Regions from separate parts of the Catenulispora sp. EB89 genome, predicted to be linked through region 2. Evidence: riboswitches for the same ligand, from Rfam matches in the RefSeq annotation. Region 2 holds a riboswitch; each other region holds the start of a gene.

What was found. Region 2 has a riboswitch for cobalamin ahead of ABH920_RS37545 (ribonucleoside-diphosphate reductase subunit alpha). Riboswitches for the same ligand answer to the same signal wherever they lie in the genome.
Region 1: linked by a shared signal. The riboswitch ahead of ABH920_RS00795 (ABC transporter substrate-binding protein) and the one ahead of ABH920_RS37545 (ribonucleoside-diphosphate reductase subunit alpha) in region 2 are both predicted to bind cobalamin.
Region 3: linked by a shared signal. The riboswitch ahead of ABH920_RS25485 (HoxN/HupN/NixA family nickel/cobalt transporter) and the one ahead of ABH920_RS37545 (ribonucleoside-diphosphate reductase subunit alpha) in region 2 are both predicted to bind cobalamin.
Region 4: linked by a shared signal. The riboswitch ahead of metE (5-methyltetrahydropteroyltriglutamate--homocysteine S-methyltransferase) and the one ahead of ABH920_RS37545 (ribonucleoside-diphosphate reductase subunit alpha) in region 2 are both predicted to bind cobalamin.

Annotation. Positions count from the first base shown of each region.
Region 1 is NZ_JBGCCU010000001.1:176,666-180,868, forward strand. It holds gene ABH920_RS00785 (ABC transporter ATP-binding protein) at 1-308, opposite strand, end outside; gene ABH920_RS00790 (FecCD family ABC transporter permease) at 305-1,342, opposite strand; gene ABH920_RS00795 (ABC transporter substrate-binding protein) at 1,618-2,604, opposite strand; cobalamin riboswitch at 2,709-2,837, opposite strand; gene ABH920_RS00800 (enoyl-CoA hydratase/isomerase family protein) at 2,999-3,829, opposite strand; gene ABH920_RS00805 (GNAT family N-acetyltransferase) at 3,854-4,203, opposite strand, start outside.
Region 2 is NZ_JBGCCU010000024.1:36,160-40,362, forward strand. It holds gene ABH920_RS37530 (zinc-binding alcohol dehydrogenase family protein) at 1-371, shown strand, start outside; gene ABH920_RS37535 (ScbR family autoregulator-binding transcription factor) at 376-1,071, shown strand; gene ABH920_RS37540 (PPOX class F420-dependent oxidoreductase) at 1,130-1,519, shown strand; cobalamin riboswitch at 1,569-1,816, shown strand; gene ABH920_RS37545 (ribonucleoside-diphosphate reductase subunit alpha) at 2,069-4,203, shown strand, end outside.
Region 3 is NZ_JBGCCU010000012.1:232,014-236,216, reverse strand. It holds gene ABH920_RS25500 (heavy metal translocating P-type ATPase) at 1-343, opposite strand, end outside; gene ABH920_RS25495 (hypothetical protein) at 379-582, opposite strand; gene ABH920_RS25490 (DsbA family protein) at 724-1,560, opposite strand; cobalamin riboswitch at 1,733-1,936, shown strand; gene ABH920_RS25485 (HoxN/HupN/NixA family nickel/cobalt transporter) at 1,965-3,083, shown strand; gene ABH920_RS25480 (hypothetical protein) at 3,124-3,717, shown strand; gene ABH920_RS25475 (sigma-70 family RNA polymerase sigma factor) at 3,785-4,203, shown strand, end outside.
Region 4 is NZ_JBGCCU010000005.1:93,648-97,850, forward strand. It holds gene metE (5-methyltetrahydropteroyltriglutamate--homocysteine S-methyltransferase) at 1-1,765, opposite strand, end outside; cobalamin riboswitch at 1,920-2,141, opposite strand; gene ABH920_RS12700 (GntP family permease) at 2,206-3,645, opposite strand; gene ABH920_RS12705 (IclR family transcriptional regulator) at 3,864-4,203, shown strand, end outside.

The sequences.
Region 1 (4,203 bases), on a different contig from region 2:
GGCGTGCGGCCGAGCAGGACGTACTCGGAGACGGTCATGTCGCCGGGAAGCTGCGGCTGCTGCGGGACGTAGGCGATGAGGCGGGCCCGGTGTTTGGCGGAGAGCTTCGCGACGGCCTCGCCGCCGACGCTGATGTCGCCCTCGTACGGCAGGATGCCGACGATCGCCTTGAGCAGCGTGGACTTGCCCGCGCCGTTCGGTCCGAGCACGGCGTGCCAGGCCCCGGCGGCCACGTCGAGGTCGACGCCGTGCAGGATCGGCTTGCGGTCCAGCCGCACCCGCACCCCGGCGGCCTTGACCGCGCTCACCGGTCACGCTCCCGCGTGGCCCGCAGGATGACCAGGAAGAACGGCGCCCCGACGAACGAGGTGACGACCCCGATCGGCAGCTCGGCCGGCGCCAGCACGGTCCGCGCCAGCAGATCGGCCAACACCAGGAACGCCCCACCGACCAGCAGGCTCATCGGCAGCAGCAGCCGATGCCCGGGCCCGGCGACACGCCGCACGACATGCGGCACCACCAGCCCGACGAAGCCGATGATGCCGCTGACCGCCACCGCCGTCGCGGTCGCCAGCGACGCGGCGGCCAGCACGATCACGCGCGTGCGCACCGGATGCAGGCCGAGCGTGGCGGCCTCGTCGTCGCCGAGCGCGAGGACGTCGAGATGCCGGGCGTGCACAGTGACGATCAGGACACTGATGACGGCATAGGGCAGCGCCAACCGCACCAACGACCAGTCGGCGGCAGCGAAACTCCCGAACAGCCACGAGTACACCTGCCGCACGTCCGCGGTGCTCCGCTGCATGACGAATGCCTGCACCGCCCCGACGAACGAACTGACGGCGACCCCGGCGAGGATGAGCGAAGCGGTGCCCCCGCGACCCACGAACGTGCCGAGCACATAACTGGCGAGCACCCCGCCGAGCGCCCCGACGAACGCCGCGAGCGGCACAGCGCCGATCCCGGCCACGGTGTGCTCAGGCCCGCCGCCGTAGACGATGACGAGCGTCGCGGCCATCCCGGCACCGGCCGAAGCCCCGATGGTCCCGGAATCGGACAACGGATTCCGGAAGACACCCTGATACGCGGCACCGGCCTGCGCGAGCAGCGCCCCGACGAGCGTCGCGAGCACGACGCGCGGCAGCCGAATCTGGTCGAGCACACTCAGCTGCACCGGCCCGAGCCCCGTGCGGAGGTCGACGAAGGGGAGCTTGTCGAGGAGGGCCTTGGCGGTGCCGGCGACCGGGAGGCCCGCCGCGCCGCCGAGGCTGGAGACGAGGACGGCGAGGAGGAGGACGAGGAGGCCGGTGAGGAGGGCGATGGTGGGGCGGGTTGGGTGGATTCGGCGGGTTCGGCGGCGGGCGCTGCTTTCCGCCGCAAGGCTGATGCCCGCAAGCTCCGGTGCGCCAGCCGCAGCTTCCTTCGCCGCACCGCTGGTGCCCGCAAGCTCGGGTACGCCGACCGCAGCTTTCTTCGCCGCACCGCCGCCACTCTCTGCCTGCCCCGCCGCCGCAGCACCGTGCTCGGCGTGCGTGTGCGCGTGCGCGGAGTCGCCGCCGCCCAGGCTGCTCACGTCGGCCGGCACCGGATCCGTCCCTCGCCCCATCTCCTCCCCGCTCAGCCCTGGGCCTGGTTCACGGCCTTCGCGATCTGCTGCACCAGCTGCACCAGGCGCGGGCCCCAGCGCGAGGCGATGTCGTCGTCGAGGCCGACGACGGTGCCCTTCGCGGCGTTCTTCACCGCGGGGATCGCCGACCAGCCGGGGCGGGCGGCGACGGTGGCGGCGGTCTGCTGGCAGCACTTGGTGTCGGCCAGGAAGATCAGGTCGGGCGCCGAGGTGACCAGGTACTCGTCGGACAGCTGGGGGTAGCCGCCGCCGGTCTTGTCCGCCGGATCGGCGATGTTGGTGAGGCCGAACTGCGCGAAGATCGAGCCGATGAAGGTCTTCGAGGTCGCGCTGTAGTTCCCCGGCGTGCCGACCTCGTAGTAGTACTTCAGGGGACTGGTCGGCTTCTTCGTGGCCGCGATGGCTGCGGTGATCTGCTGCTTCATACCCGCGACCGTGGTGGCGGCCGGCCCGGCGTGACCGGTGGCGGCGCCGAGTTCGGTGATCTGGCTGTAGGCGTCGTCCAGCGTGTTCGGGGCGTCGAACCACAGCACCGGCACGTTCAGCTTCCCGAGCTGCTCCACGATCTGCGAGCTGTCGTCGGCGACGACCACCAGGTCCGGGTTGTACTTCGCGATCGCCTCGGCGTTCGGCTTGTAGCCGGACAACGTCGTCTTCGGCGCCGTGGCAGGGAAGTTCGACTGGTCGTCGACCGCGACGACCTGCGAGCCCGCACCGATCTGGAACAGATCCTCGGTGGCCGACGGTGACAGCGACACGATCTTCTTGGGTTCGGCGGCCAGCTTCACCGCACCGTTCTTCGCGGTGATGGTCGCCGGGAACGCGGCCGTGCTGGAAGCGGCGGTCGTCGCGGTGGTCGACGCCCCTGAGCCAGCCGACGCCGACTTCGACGACGAACACCCGGCGGCCAGCAGCGCCGAGGCCGCGACGACGCCGACGGCCACCCGCCGCGTCAGAATGTGCAGACGAGAATGCACGAAGTCAGCTCCTCCGGCTGATCCGCGGTCCGCACAGCACGCACCGACCCAGATGAGGCGTGAAGCGCACAGCCGGACCGCCCCGAACCGCGAGGGCCGAACGTTGGCACACCGCGTGAGGCGACCTGGCTCACTCCGAAGGGCGGAGCTCACAGTTGCGGGACAGCGCCGGACTCCCACCGGCTTCGCTGCACACGTTGTGGACGGCGCACACCGCCGTCGCCCCTGACGCTAGCAAGCGCCAGGGCGCGCGCCTAACGCCGAACGGGGCGACGGCTGGTGATCTGCACTACTCCGAGCGGGTGCTTTCCGGCCCGGTGTCCTTCCGCCGGCGGTTGACCGGGCCGGATACTGGACGCAGGGTGGTGTGATCCCCCGGGAATATAGCGCCGAATCACGGCCAAACCGGCGCCCGCTTCTCCACAAACGCCCGCACACCCTCGGCCCGGTCCGCCGAGAAAGCCGTCGCCCGCCAAGCCCCGTCCTCCACATCCAGCCCCGCGGCCAGCGGCAGGTCGGCGCCGACCTTCAGCGCGTGCTTCGCGTTGCGGACCCCGATCGGCGAGTTCTTCGCGATCTGCTGCGCCAGCTCCAGTGCCGCGTCGCGCGCTGTCGAGGCTCCTGTGATCCGGCGGTCCACCATGCCGAAGCGGTCGGCTTCGTCGGCGTCGATGCGGCGGGCCGTGAAGATCAGGTCGGCGGCGCGGTTCGTGCCGATGCGGCGTACCAGGGTCTGCGTGCCGCCGCCGCCGGGGATGACGCCGACTGAGACCTCCGGCAGGCCGAAGACCGCGCCGTCGTCGGCCACGATCAGGTCGCAGGCCAGGGCCAGTTCGCAGCCGCCGCCGAGGGCGTAGCCGGAGACCGCGGCGATGACCGGCATCGGCAGGGAGCCGAACGCGCCCCAGGTCCGGCGGAAGGCCGGGCGGGTGGCGACCAGTTCCGCGTCGCTCATCTGGTTGCGTTCCTTGAGGTCCACGCCGACGCAGAACGCGTGGTTCTTGCCCTCGGCCTCCGGCGGTGCCGACGACACCACCACCGCGCGTACCGCCGGGTCCTCGGCCAGCTCCGGCGCGACGTCGCGGATCGCCGCGGCCATCGCCGTCGAGATGGCGTTCATCGCCGACGCGCGGTTCAGCACGATCTCCGCGACCACGCCGTTGCCCGACGCGGGGTGCCGCTTCAGGAGTACGCCGTTGTAGTCCTTCACCTGTACCTCAGTCATGCCGCCCACAGTATGAGATCGCGATTAGAAGCCGAAGGGCAGCCACGGCGCGACGTCGCTCACAAACGCCCGCGACGCCGCCGCCAGCGTCCCGGCCCGCAGCTCCTCGACCCGTCCGGCGCGGGCGAGGGCGCTCAGCGACAGGCCGCCTAGGTAGGCGCTGCCGAGTTCGCGCACGCCGAGCACCAGGTCGGCCGGGTCCGTCGTGCGCTCGCAGACCGCGCCGTCGGCGTCGCCGCGGAGCCGCCAGCGGCCGGCGTTCCAGGGGCAGAACGAGTCGGCGACGTCGAACACCACGTCCACCGGCCCCGCGTAGCGGCGCGCCGTGAGCGCCCGGTCCACGTCCACGAGCCGCAGGTACATGTCGTCCTGCA
Region 2 (4,203 bases):
ACGGCGCGCTGTTCGACGTGGTCCTGGAGTCCATCGGCGGCGACGTGTCGGCCGCGATGCCCGCGCTGCTCGCCCCCGGCGGCCGCCTGGTCAGCTACGGCGCCGCCGCCGGCCAGCCGGACCCCGCCGCCCCGAGCCTGGCGGACCTGCGCCGCAACAACTGGACCACGGCCGGCTTCAGCATCATCAACCGGGCCCGGGGCGACGCCGGCGCGGTCGGCGACCTCATCGCCGGGGTCTTCGCGCTCACCGCCGAGGGGCTGGCGATCCCGGCGCCGCGCGTCATCGGCTGGAGCGAGGCCGCCGAGGCGCACATCGCGCAGGCCGAGAACCGCAGCCCCGGCAAGACCGTCGTCGCGGTCCGGAGCTGAGCACGTGACGCCGCCGCCGGCCGACTCGCGAGGCTCGGCCGGCTCCCGGGGCTCGGCCAGCTCCCGAGCCTCGGCCGAGCCCCGGACCCCGAGCGAGCCCACGCAGGAGCGCGCCCGCCGCACCCGCCGCGCGATCCTGCTGGCCGCGTCCGAGTGCTTCGCAGAGCTCGGCTACGCGACGGCCACCACCAGCGAGATCGCGGCCCGCGCCGGCGTCACCAAGGGCGCCCTCGCCTTCCACTTCCCGGCGAAGGCCGCCATCGCGGCGGCCATCGTCGAGGAGTGCTACGAGCAGTGGCCCTCGGTGGTCACCGAGGTGACGCCGGCGCACAATCGGGTCCTCGACCTCCTCGGCGAGGTCTTCGCCCGCATCGCGGCGCAGATCCGCGAGGACCCGATCGTCCGCGCGACGGTCCGCCTGCAAGCCGAGCGCGCGCTGATCTCCGAGCCGGTCCACATGCCGTTCGTGGACTGGATCGCCACCTCGACCGACCTGTTCCGCACCGCCGCCGACCGCGGCGAGCTCCGGCCCGGAGCCGATCCCGGCGCACTGGCCCGGGCCTCGGTCGCCGGCTTCCAGGGCGTCCAGCACGTCTCGGGCATCCTGTCCGGCCACGCCGACGTCGCCGAGCGAGTCGCCGAGTGGTGGTCGGTCATGCGGGCCGGCGTCGCCGCCACTACCGACGATCACGTTTCCTGATCGCTGCCAGTCGACATCTCCCCTTGTCCGAAACCCCGTCCCCGACTGGAGTAGACCCATGTCCGTCATCCCCGCATCCCACACCGACCTGCTCGAGCGCCCCGTCTTCTGCCACCTGGCGACGATCCGCGCCGACGGCACCCCGCACGTGAACCCGATGTGGTTCCTGTGGGACGGCCAATTCCTGTCCTTCACCACCTCGACCAAGCGCGCGAAGTACAAGGAACTCAACGACCGCCCGCACGCCGCGGTCTCCATCAACGACCCCGAGGCCCCGTACCGCTACCTGGAGCTGCGCGGGACCGTGGACCGCATCGAGCCGGACCCGGAGGGTGACTTCTTCGCCGTCCTGGCCGACCGCTACGCGCTGCCGATGGACGGTCCCGTGGGCGACGCGCCGACCCGCGTGCGGATCTACCTGCGGCCGACGCACGCCACCTTCCAGTAGTCCCCTGACATACAGCATGTTGATTGGAATTTGAGCGCCGCCACAAGATATGGTGTCCGATGCAGCTGGTTCGACCACCGCCCCGCACAAGGGCGGCGGTCGAGGCAAGAGGGAACCCGGTGCGAGACCGGGACTGCCCCGCAGCGGTGAGTGGGAACGACAGCCGTCGTACACACTGGGCCGAGTGGCGCCGGAAGGCGCCGGCCTGGGAAGTGACGGCCAGTAGGTTCGCGCGGTCCTCCCCGGGCCCGCGAGCGCCCGCGAGTCCGAAGACCTGCCAGCCGTGCCGTGCCCGGACGTGGGGTACGGCTGGTCCGAGGCCGCGTGGGACGGCTGACGGCGGAGCGCGTCGCGGCTTTCGCGTGCCTCCGGTGTCTGCTCGCCAACGGTTCGGACCTCGGACCTACGACTGGCGAGGAGAAGGTTGTGACGGTCACGCTCACACATGTCGAGACCACGGACGCAGCGAGGCGCGCGGGGGCGCAGGCGCTGCCGCCGGTGACCACGACAGCGACGACAGCGACGACAGCGGCTCAGCTCGAAGCGGAGATCGCGGACAAGTCCGCGGACCTGCCCGACGTCGACGCGGCGCGCGTGGCCCGCAAGACCTTCGCCGGCCTGCCGCCGAACGCCACCGCCGACCAGATCGCCGACCTCGCCGTCCAGAGCGCGGCCGAGCTCATCGGCGAGGAGCCGCAGTACTCGAAGCTCGCCGCCCGCCTGCTGTCCGGGGTCATCGCCCGCGAAGCCGCCGGCCAGGGCGCGACCGGCTTCAGCGCGTCCATCGCCGTCGGGCATCGGGAGGGCCTGATCGGCGATGTGACGGAGGCTCTGGTGAGCTCGGCGGCCGAGCGGTTCGACGCCGCGATCGACCCCGAGGGCGACCTCCGCTTCGAGTACTTCGGCCTGCGCACCGTCTACGACCGCTACCTGCTGCGGCACCCGGTGACCCGCCGCGTGATCGAGACCCCGCAGCACTTCCTGCTGCGCGTCGCCGTCGGGCTGTCGCAGGACCCGCAGGAGGCCGTCGGCTTCTACCGCCTGATGTCCTCGCTGGCCTACCTGCCGAGCTCGCCGACGCTGTTCAACTCCGGCACCCGGCACACCCAGATGTCGTCCTGCTACCTGGTGGACTCCCCGCGCGACGAGCTGGACTCCATCTACGACCGCTACCAACAGGTCGCGCGCCTGTCGAAGTTCGCCGGCGGCATCGGCATCGGCTTCTCCCGGGTCCGCGGGCGCGGCGCCCTGATCCGCAGCACCAACGGCCGCTCCAACGGCATCGTCCCGTTCCTGCGCACGCTGGACTCCTCGGTCGCCGCGGTCAACCAGGGCGGCCGGCGCAAGGGCGCGGCGTGCGTGTACCTGGAGCCGTGGCACCCGGACGTCGAGGAGTTCCTCCAGCTGCGGGACAACACCGGCGAGGACGCGCGCCGCACGCACAACCTGAACCTGGCCAACTGGATCCCGGACGAGTTCATGCGCCGCGTCGAGGCCGACGGCCTCTGGTCCCTGATGGACCCCGACCAGGTTCCGGAGCTGCCGGACCTGTGGGGCGCGGAGTTCGACGCGGCGTACCGCGCGGCCGAGGCCGAGGGCCGCTACGTCCGGCAGGTCTCGGCGCGTGAGCTCTACGGCAAGATGATGCGCACACTGGCGCAGACCGGCAACGGCTGGATGACGTTCAAGGACGCATCGAACAAGCTCTGCAACCAGACCGGCGTCCCCGGCAACACCGTGCACCTGTCGAATCTGTGCACTGAAATCATCGAGGTCTCCTCCGACGCCGAGACCGCCGTCTGCAACCTGGGCTCGATCAACCTCGGCGCGCACCTGACCGCGTCCCGCGACGCGATCGACTGGGACCGGCTGCGCGCCACGGTCCGCACCGCCGTGGTCTTCCTGGACCGGGTCATCGACATCAACTACTACCCGAGCGAGCAGACCGCGGCGTCGAACCCGCGCTGGCGTCCGGTCGGGCTGGGCCTGATGGGGCTGCAGGACGTGTTCTTCGCGCTGCGGCTGCCCTTCGACGACGCGCGGGCGCAGGAGCTGTCGACGCGGATCTCCGAGGAGATCTACCTGACCGCGCTGGAGACCTCGGCCGGGCTGGCGGAGGAGTTCGGCGCGCACCCGGCGTTCGCGGACACCCGCGCCGCGAAGGGCGACCTGCAGCCGGACCTGTGGAACGTCGCCACCTCGCCGGAGCTGGCCGCGCGCTGGAGCAGGGTCCGCGGCCGGATCGCGGCCACCGGCCTGCGCAACTCGCTGCTGGTGGCGATCGCCCCGACCGCGACCATCGCCTCCATCGCCGGCTGCTACGAGTGCATCGAGCCGCAGGTGTCGAACCTGTTCAAGCGCGAGACGCTGTCCGGGGAGTTCCTGCAGATCAACTCGGCGCTGGTCGGCGAGCTGAAGGCGCTGGGGCTGTGGACCCCGGCGGTGCGCGAGGCGATCAAGCGGGCCGAGGGCTCGGTGCAGGGCGTCGAGGCGCTGCCGGCGGAGATCAGGGCCCTGTACCGGACGGCGTGGGAGCTGCCGCAGAAGGCGCTGATCGAGCTGGCCGCGGCCCGCGGGCCGTTCGTCGACCAGTCGCAGTCGCTGAACCTCTTCCTGGCCGCGCCGACGATCGGGAAGCTGTCGTCGATGTACATGTACGCCTGGAAGGCCGGGCTGAAGTCCAC
Region 3 (4,203 bases), on a different contig from region 2:
AGGTCACGACTGGCGCGGCGAGGAGGAAGCAGAACCATTGCCAGTTGCGGAACTGGAACGCCGGGATCATGGACAGGAGGATGACCGGCACGGCCATCGCGGCGACGCCGAGCAGGCGTTCGCGGTCGGTTGGCGGCTCGGGCTCCGACTCCGGCGGGGCGGCGGCGGAGACCAGGCACGCCGTGTATCCGGCCTGCTCGACCGCGGCGATCAGGTCCTGGACCGGGATGTGCGCCGGATGCAGGATGCGGGCCCGGCCGGTGGCCAGGTTCACGCCGGCCGAGACGCCGTCGACGCGGGCCAGGCGCCGTTCCACGCGACTGACGCATGCGGCGCAGGTCATGCCGCCGACTACGAGATCGGTGACGGTCGGGGCGCTCACCGCATGCCACCCATCCCCGGCATCCCCGGGGGTGGCTGTCGTCCGACCGGCGGCACGCCGGGAACCAGATCGGGGGCGACCGGCCCGGCCAGGTGCCCGATGCCCAGCGCCCCGGCGTACAACCCCGCCAACAGCACGACGAACGCCAGCACCCGGCCGGACCCGCTGAGCCGCCGGCCCAGCTCACGAAGCCGCCTCATGAACACCTACAAGCACTCGAAATCGTCGCGCGACCCGGGAAACGGGCACCCGTACGGTGCCGCGGACGGTGCGCTCTGAAGTGATAGTCGTAGGCGAACCCCGGCTGGTTCCCGACCCGCCGGGGGCAGTTCTCAGGACCGCTACGACAGCGCCGGCAGCCCCGCGCTCTGGAACACCTGCTTCAGCACCGCCGGGTCCGACCCGGCCAGCGACGACCCGTCCTTCGACGCCAGCCAGAAGTTGTTCGGCAGCGAGAGGGTCTTGCCGTCGAGCATCAGCGTCGGCGTCCCCTGGAGTTGCAGCGTGTTGAAGTCCGACCAGTTCTGCTGGACCAGGCCCTTGTACGTGCCGGCGTTGACGCACGTCTCGAACGCCGGCGTGTCCAGTCCCGGGACCTGCTTGGCCAGCGAGATCAGCGTCGCGGTGCTGCTGTAGCCGTCGGTGGTCTCGTCCGGCTGGTGGGCGAAGAGCACGTCGTGGTACTCGTCGAACTTCCCGGCGGCCGCGGCGCACGCGGCGGCGTTGCCGGACTGGAGCGAGCCGCTGCCGTTGTCGTGGGTGTCGATGAGGGTCACCGGGTGGAAGAGCACGCGCAGTGTTCCGTTGGCGACGTAGGCCTTGTAGACGGACGCCGATCCCGTCTCCAGCGCCTTGCAGTAGGGGCAGCGGAAGTCCTCGAAGATCGTCAGGGTGTGCGGGGCCGACGCGGGGCCGTAGGACAGGGCCGTCGCCTTGTTCGCGGGGTTCGCGTACTTGTCGGCGACCACGGAGCCGTCGGTCGGCGGGGTGTAGGCCTTCGGCTTGGCGGAGTTCGAACTCACCGCGAGCCCGACGCCGACGCAGACCCCGATCACCACCACTACCACCGCGAGTATGCCGAGCCTGCGGCGCTGCATGCTCTTGCGCTGCTGGGCCGCACGCTCGGCGGCGACCCGCACGCGTGCGGACTTCTCGTCCCGAGCTCCCTGATCGCTCATAGCCCCATCCCCACCCACGTCGAAGAATCCTGATCGGCAATGCGACAGTGCGGCCGTGCGACAGTGCGGCAATGCCCCCGGGATCTGACCACCGGAGGACGGCGGCGTCAAGCCGGAGGCGGATGTGGCGCACAAGCCAGAGGCCCCGCCTTGCCCGCCTCCGACCCGCTCGCTACGGTGACCATGCCGTGGTGCTCGGGAAGACCGGTGGAAAACCGGAGCGGCCCTCGCCACTGTGATCGGGAATGCACCGGCTCCACGCCGGCCGCGCTTGTCTGGCGCGGCGGCGGCCACTGGACGCGTGACGCGTCTGGGAAGGCGGGGCCGGGGCTTCGACCCGTCAGCCAGGAGACCGGCCACGGCACCGAACATCGACCATCCACGAGGTGCTGGAGGCGAGCCGCGTGAGCGTGCCTGCGAACCGTTCTGTCCGGGCTGTCCGGGATTCGTCCGCGGGGCCGGTGCGCTGGCTGCGGGGCGACTGGCTCCGGTTCGGCGGGTTGCTGGCGGTGATCGTGGCGATGCACGTGGCCGCGTTCGGGATCCTGGCCGGGTTGGTCGCGCCGCACCACTACACGGTCGGCAAGCAGGTCTTCGGCTTCGGGCTCGGCATCACCGCCTACACGCTCGGGATGCGCCACGCGTTCGACGCCGACCACATAGCCGCGATCGACAACACCACGCGCAAGCTGATGGCCGACGGGAAGCGGCCGGTGTCGGTCGGGTTCTGGTTCGCGCTCGGGCACTCGACCATCGTCGTCGCGCTGGCCGCCGGGATCGCCGCCGGGGCACGGCAGGCCACGAGCCTCACCGACGACAAGTCCGGCACGCGCCAGTCCCTCGGCGTGGTGTCCACGACCGCCTCCGGCACGTTCCTGTACCTGATCGGGATCCTGAACCTGGTCGCGCTGATCGGCATCTACAAGGTCTACAAGGCGATGCGCCGCGGCGAGTACGACGAGGCCGCGTTGACCGCGCAGCTGGACAAGCGCGGCTTCATGAACCGGATCCTGGGCCGGCTCACCAAGTCCATCACCCGGCCCGGCCAGATGTACCCGGTCGGCCTGCTGTTCGGCATCGGCTTCGACACCGCCACCGAAGTCCTGCTGCTCGCGCTGGCCGGCTCCAGCGCCGCCGCCGGGCTGCCCTGGTACGCGATCCTGTGCCTGCCGCTGCTGTTCACCGCGGGCATGACCCTGTTCGACACCCTCGACGGCACCTTCATGAACTTCGCCTACCACTGGGCCTTCTCCAACCCGATCCGCAAGGTCTACTACAACCTCACGATCACCGGCCTGTCGGTGGCCGTCGCCCTGGTCATCGGCAGCGTCGAGCTGATCGGCGTGGTCCACGACCAGTTCGGGTTCGCCAACCCGGTCACCGACTGGATCGCGAACCTGAACCTGAACAACGTCGGGTTCGTGATCGTCGGCGCGTTCGTGGCTGTCTGGGTGGCGGCGATCGCGTACTGGAAGATCGCGCGCGTTGAGCGGAGGTGGAACGCGGCCGGCGAGGAGGGCTAGCGGAAGCCCGGCGGCGTGCGGATGCGACGATGGCACCGTCATGAGTGTCGACTGGGGACTGCGCGCCGTGCGGTCTGCGATGTTCGCGGCCGTGTGCACGCTGCTGGCCACGGCCGCGCACTTGTCGATGTCCGGGCGGTCGGTGCCGTGGTGGGCGCTGGCCATCGCCGGTGAGGCGACTTTCGGGCTGGCCTGGCTGCTCTCTGCGAAACAGCGCGGCATCGTCCATGTCGTCGCCTTGACGATCGGTGCCCAAGCCGGGCTGCACGTCTGGTTCGAAGTCGGCCAGGTCCTGTCTCCCGCACCGGCCATGGCCGGAATGACCATGCCTGGCATGTCCTCAGACCCGGGCTTCCTCGGCTCCGACAGTTGGGGGATGCTTACCGCGCACCTCGCCGCCGCCACCGTAGTAGGCCTCTGGCTCGCGACCGGTGAACGCGCGGTCTTCCGGTTGCTGGCTTCGGCGGCGACCTTCCTTCTCCCGCCGCTGGCGCTGCTGTTCCGGGTGGTTGTTCCCGTGCCGCAGGCGCCCAGTGTGCCGGTTGTGAGCCAGAGTGCTGCGCCGCTGCGCCAGCTCCTGCTCGTCCACGTCATCATCTCCCGCGGGCCGCCGGCCGGGGTCGCCGTCCGGTAGACGGCCCTGTCCGGCGACGTGATCCCGCGTCGCCGTGTCTCTTTTTCTCCAGCAAGGACACACGGTGATGACCCCTGCGCTGAAACACCCGGTCGATCAAGCCGACGTCGACGCGCTGGCCCTGGCCGCCCGGGACGGCGACCCGGCCGCCGTCGAGCGCTTCATCCAGGCGACCAGGCCCGACGTGCGCCGCTACGTCGTGCGCCTGAGCGGCAGCCCGCAGGACGCCGACGACCTCACGCAGGACACGTACCTGCGGGTCCTGCGTGCGCTGCCGGCCTTCCAGGGCCGGTCGTCGGCGCAGACCTGGCTGCGCGCGATCGCCCGGCGCACCGTCGTCGACCGCATCCGCCGGGCCTCGGCCCGGCCGCGGCTCGCGGACACCGACGACTGGCTGGGCGCGGCCGAGCGTGCGCAGCCCGACGGGCTGCCCGGCTTCGAGGAGGGCGTGGTGCTGGCCCAGTTGGTCGCCGCGCTGCCCGAGGA
Region 4 (4,203 bases), on a different contig from region 2:
CGGCGAGCGGCTGGTCGTCGCGGACGAAGGACCAGGCGAGCATCGTCACCGGGCCGGTGAGCATGCCCTTGACCGGCTTGGCCGTCAGCGACTGCGCGTAGCTCGTCCAGCGGACGGTCATCGGGGCCGGGCGCGAGATGTCGCCGGCCAGGATCGGTGGCCGGACGTAGCGGGTGCCGTAGGACTGGACCCAGCCGTGCCGCGTGGCCAGATAGCCGACCAGCTGCTCGGCGAAGTACTGGACCATGTCGTTGCGTTCGGCCTCGCCGTGCACCAGGACGTCGAGCCCGACCCGTTCCTGGAAGCCCACGACCTCGCGGATCTCGGCCTCGATCCGCTCCCGGTAGGCGGCGTCGTCGATGCGGCCGGCGCGCAGGCCGGCCCGGGCCGCGCGCAGCTCGTCGGTCTGCGGGAACGAGCCGATCGTGGTCGTCGGCAGCGGTGGCAGCGCCAGCCGGGCCCGCTGGGCGGCGGTGCGTTCGGCGTACGGCTGGGAACGGTGGATGTGAGCGTCCGTAACGGATGCAGCGCGTGTCCGTACCTCCGGGTCACCGGTCACCGCCGATCCGGCCCGGGAGGCCAGGTCGGCCCGGTTGGCCGCGAGCTCGGCGGCGATCGTGTCCGTGCCCTGCGACAGGCCTCGGGCCAGCACGGCGAGCTCGGCGGTCTTCTGCCGGGCGAAGGCGAGCCAGCGGGCGATCTGCGGGTCCAGGCCGCGTTCGGCCTCGGCGTCCAGCGGCACGTGCAGGAGCGAGCAGGAGGCCGCGACGTCCACACGGTCGGCCAGACCGAGCAGCGTGCCCAGCGTCGACAGCGAGGCGGCGAGGTCGTTGATCCACACGTTGCGGCCGTTCACGACCCCGGCCACCAGCCGCTTGCCCGGCAGGCCGCCGATCGCCGCCAGGGCGTCCAGGTTCGCGGCGGCCGGACCGGTGAAGTCCAGCGCCAGGCCCTCGATCGGGGCCTGCGCGAGCACCGGCAACGCCGCGCCGAGCCGGTCGAAGTAGGAGGCGGCGAGGATCTTCGGCCGGTCGGTGAGGCGGCCGAGGTCGAGGTAGGCGCGCGCGGCGGTGCGCAGGATCTCCTCGGGCTGGTCCTGGACCAGGGCGGGCTCGTCGAGCTGGACCCACTGGGCCCCGGCGGCGCGCAGGTCGGCGAGGATCTCGGCGTAGACCGGCAGCAGGCGGTTGATCAGGTTGACCGGCTCGAACAGCGGCGAGGCGCCGAGCACCGGCTTGGCCAGCAGCAGGTAGCTGACCGGGCCGAGGAGCACCGGCCGCGCGGTGTGGCCGAGCGCCGTCGCCTCCTTGAACTCGGCGACCTGCTTGCCGGCATCAGCGGTGAAGACGGTGTCGGGCCCGAGCTCGGGGACCAGGTAGTGGTAGTTGGTGTCGAACCACTTGGTCATCTCCAGGGGCGCGGTGTCCTGCGTCCCACGGGCCATCGCGAAGTAGCCGTCGAGCGGATTCGCGGCCACGGCGGCCCGGTGCCGCGGCGGGATCGCGCCGACCATGACGCTGGTGTCCAGGACGTGGTCGTAGAGCGAGAAGTCGCCGCTGGGCACCTCGTCGATGCCGGCCTCGGCGAGCTGGCGCCAGTTCTCCCGTCGCAGGTCGGATGCGGTCTGGTGCAGCGCTTCCGCGCTGACGCGGCCGTGCCAGTACCCTTCGACGGCCTTCTTCAGCTCCCGGTTGCAGCCCTGGCGCGGGTAGCCGTACACGGTGGCGCGTGCGGCTGTCGTCCTGGTGGTGGTCTTGCGGGTCAAGACGCTCTCCTTCGCGAGCAGTTCTCCTGCGATCCCGGAAGGGGACGAAGGCGCGAAGGGGTGGCGTCGCAGACCGGGCCCGGGCGCTGTCGCGGCCCGGCTCGTCCGCTGCTGTCCGTCGACCCGCCCTCGAGGTCACCGAGATCTCCGCGCACGGTCGCGCGCGGGCAGTGGCAGGTCTTCGGACTCGCGGGCACGCCGGCCGGGAAAGGCCGACTCCTACTGGCCGTCGCTTCCCAGGCCCTCGCGGGCCCAGTGCTGATGACGGCGGTCGTTCCCACTCACCGCTGCGGGGCAGTCCCGGAATTCCACCGGGTTCCCTCTTACGCCGCCGATGTCTGGATGACATCGGCGAACCGACTGCTCTTTCACTGTAGGGCGGTTCCAGGGGACGGACCAGGCTGCCCGCATGTCGGACGGCGTGGCGTGGCGTGGCGATATCAGATCGCCAGGCTGAGCAGCCCTGCTGCGGTGAATCCGACCACTGACAGGATCGTCTCCAGCACGGTCCACGTCCGCAGCGTGTCCTTGACGGTCATGTTGAAGTACCGCGAGACGATCCAGAACCCGCCGTCGTTCACATGCGAGGCGATGATCGATCCGGCCGAGATGGCCACCGCGATCAGCGCGATGTGCGGCTGTGCGAAATGGCCCTTCTCCACCAGCGGCGCGACGATGCCGCCGGTCGTGACGATCGCGACCGTGGCGGACCCCTGCGCCAGGCGCATGCCGCAGCTGATGACGTAGGCCAGGAGGATCAGCGGGAGGCCGGCCGTGGTCAGCGACTGGGACAGGGCCTTGCCGACGCCGGTCGCGGTGATCACGGCGCCGAAGAAGCTGCCCGCCCCGATCACGAGCAGGATCATCGCCACCGGACGCAGCGAGTTCGAGCTGAGCTCGGCCAGCTCCGCGCGGCTGAATCCGCGCCGCGTCCCGAGCAGCCAGAAGGCCAGCAGGACGGCGATGGTCAGCGCCACCGAGGGGGTGCCGAGGAACGTGAGCACCGGCAGCGCCGAGCTCTTCTTCAGATAGACGGTCCCGAACGTCGCACCGAGGATCAGCACCAACGGCACCGCGATGAGACCGATGATCATCGACAACCGCGGAGCCTTGCGCCCCACTGCTGCGTCTGTCTCCACGGCGGCCTCTTCCGACAGCGCGGCCACCTGATCGCCATCGCCACTCCGGCCGTCCATCTCGGGCACGGCGATGATCACCCGCTTGCCGATCCAGCTGCCCCACGCCACCCCGGCCACCAGAAACGCCGGCAGGCCGCAGATCAGCCCCATGATGAGCATCCACCCGAGGCTGACGCCGAGCAGCCCGGTGACGGCGACCGGGCCGGGGTGCGGCGGCAGGAACGCGTGCGTCATCGACAGGCCGGCGAGCATCGGGAGCGCGTAGACCACCAGCGAGTGGCCGCCGCGCCGGGCCGCGACGTAGACCAGCGGCGCCAGCACGAAGATGCCGACGTCGAAGAACACCGGGATGCCGAAGATGAGGCCGGTCAGCCCCATCGCCAGCGGCGCGCCCCGCTCCCCGAAGGCCGCCTGCAGCCGCGCGGCCAGCACGTCGGCCCCGCCGGAGCGCTCGAGCAGCGCGCCGAAGATCGTGCCGAGCCCGATGATCGCCGCGCTGTGGCCGAGGATCGAGCCGAATCCGGTCTCCAGCAACGACTTGTTGCTGACCAGCGCGGTCCCGACGATCGTCGAGACCGGGAGCCCGGCCGCCAGCGCGAGCACCAGGCTGGCGGCGATCAGGGCGATGAAGGGTTCGAGCTTGATCTTGATGATGAGGAACAGCAGCAGGGCTATGGAGCATCCGCAGAGCGTGAGCAGGCCGCCGGTGTCGTGCTGCAGCCAATGGACGAAGCCGTGCACAGTGAACCTCCGCGCTGATCGGGGCCGAGGCAGGCCTTGACAGGTGCCGGGGATGATCAGCCCAGTTCAGCGGTGCGGCGCAGCGCCGAAGGGCTCGATGCCGGCTGACGTTAGGCGGGCCGGCGGCGGCCGGACAAGGGCTTGCTTCAAGTCTTTTGCATAGCAAAATGGCGTGTCGAAGACCGCGCCGAACACAGCAACCGAGAGGACATGACGCGATGGCGGAACAAGACGGCCAAGCCCCGCCGGCTCCAGGAGACCGCAACCAGTCGTCGTCGCTGCGGCGCGCGCTGGCGGTCCTCGGATACGTCCGCGAACACGCCGGCAGCGGCCGCGGCGTCCCCCTCGGCAAGCTGGCCGAAGACCTCGGACTGAACAAGAGCACCGTGCTGCGCCTGACCGGCCCCCTGCTCGAAGAACACCTGCTGGACCGCGACCGCGAGACCGGCTGGTTCCGCCTCGGCCACGGCGCCCTCCGCCTCGGCCAGGCCTACCTGTCCACGCTGGACCTGCGCGGCATCGCCGTGGACCACCTCCGCAAGCTCCAGCGCGAGGTGG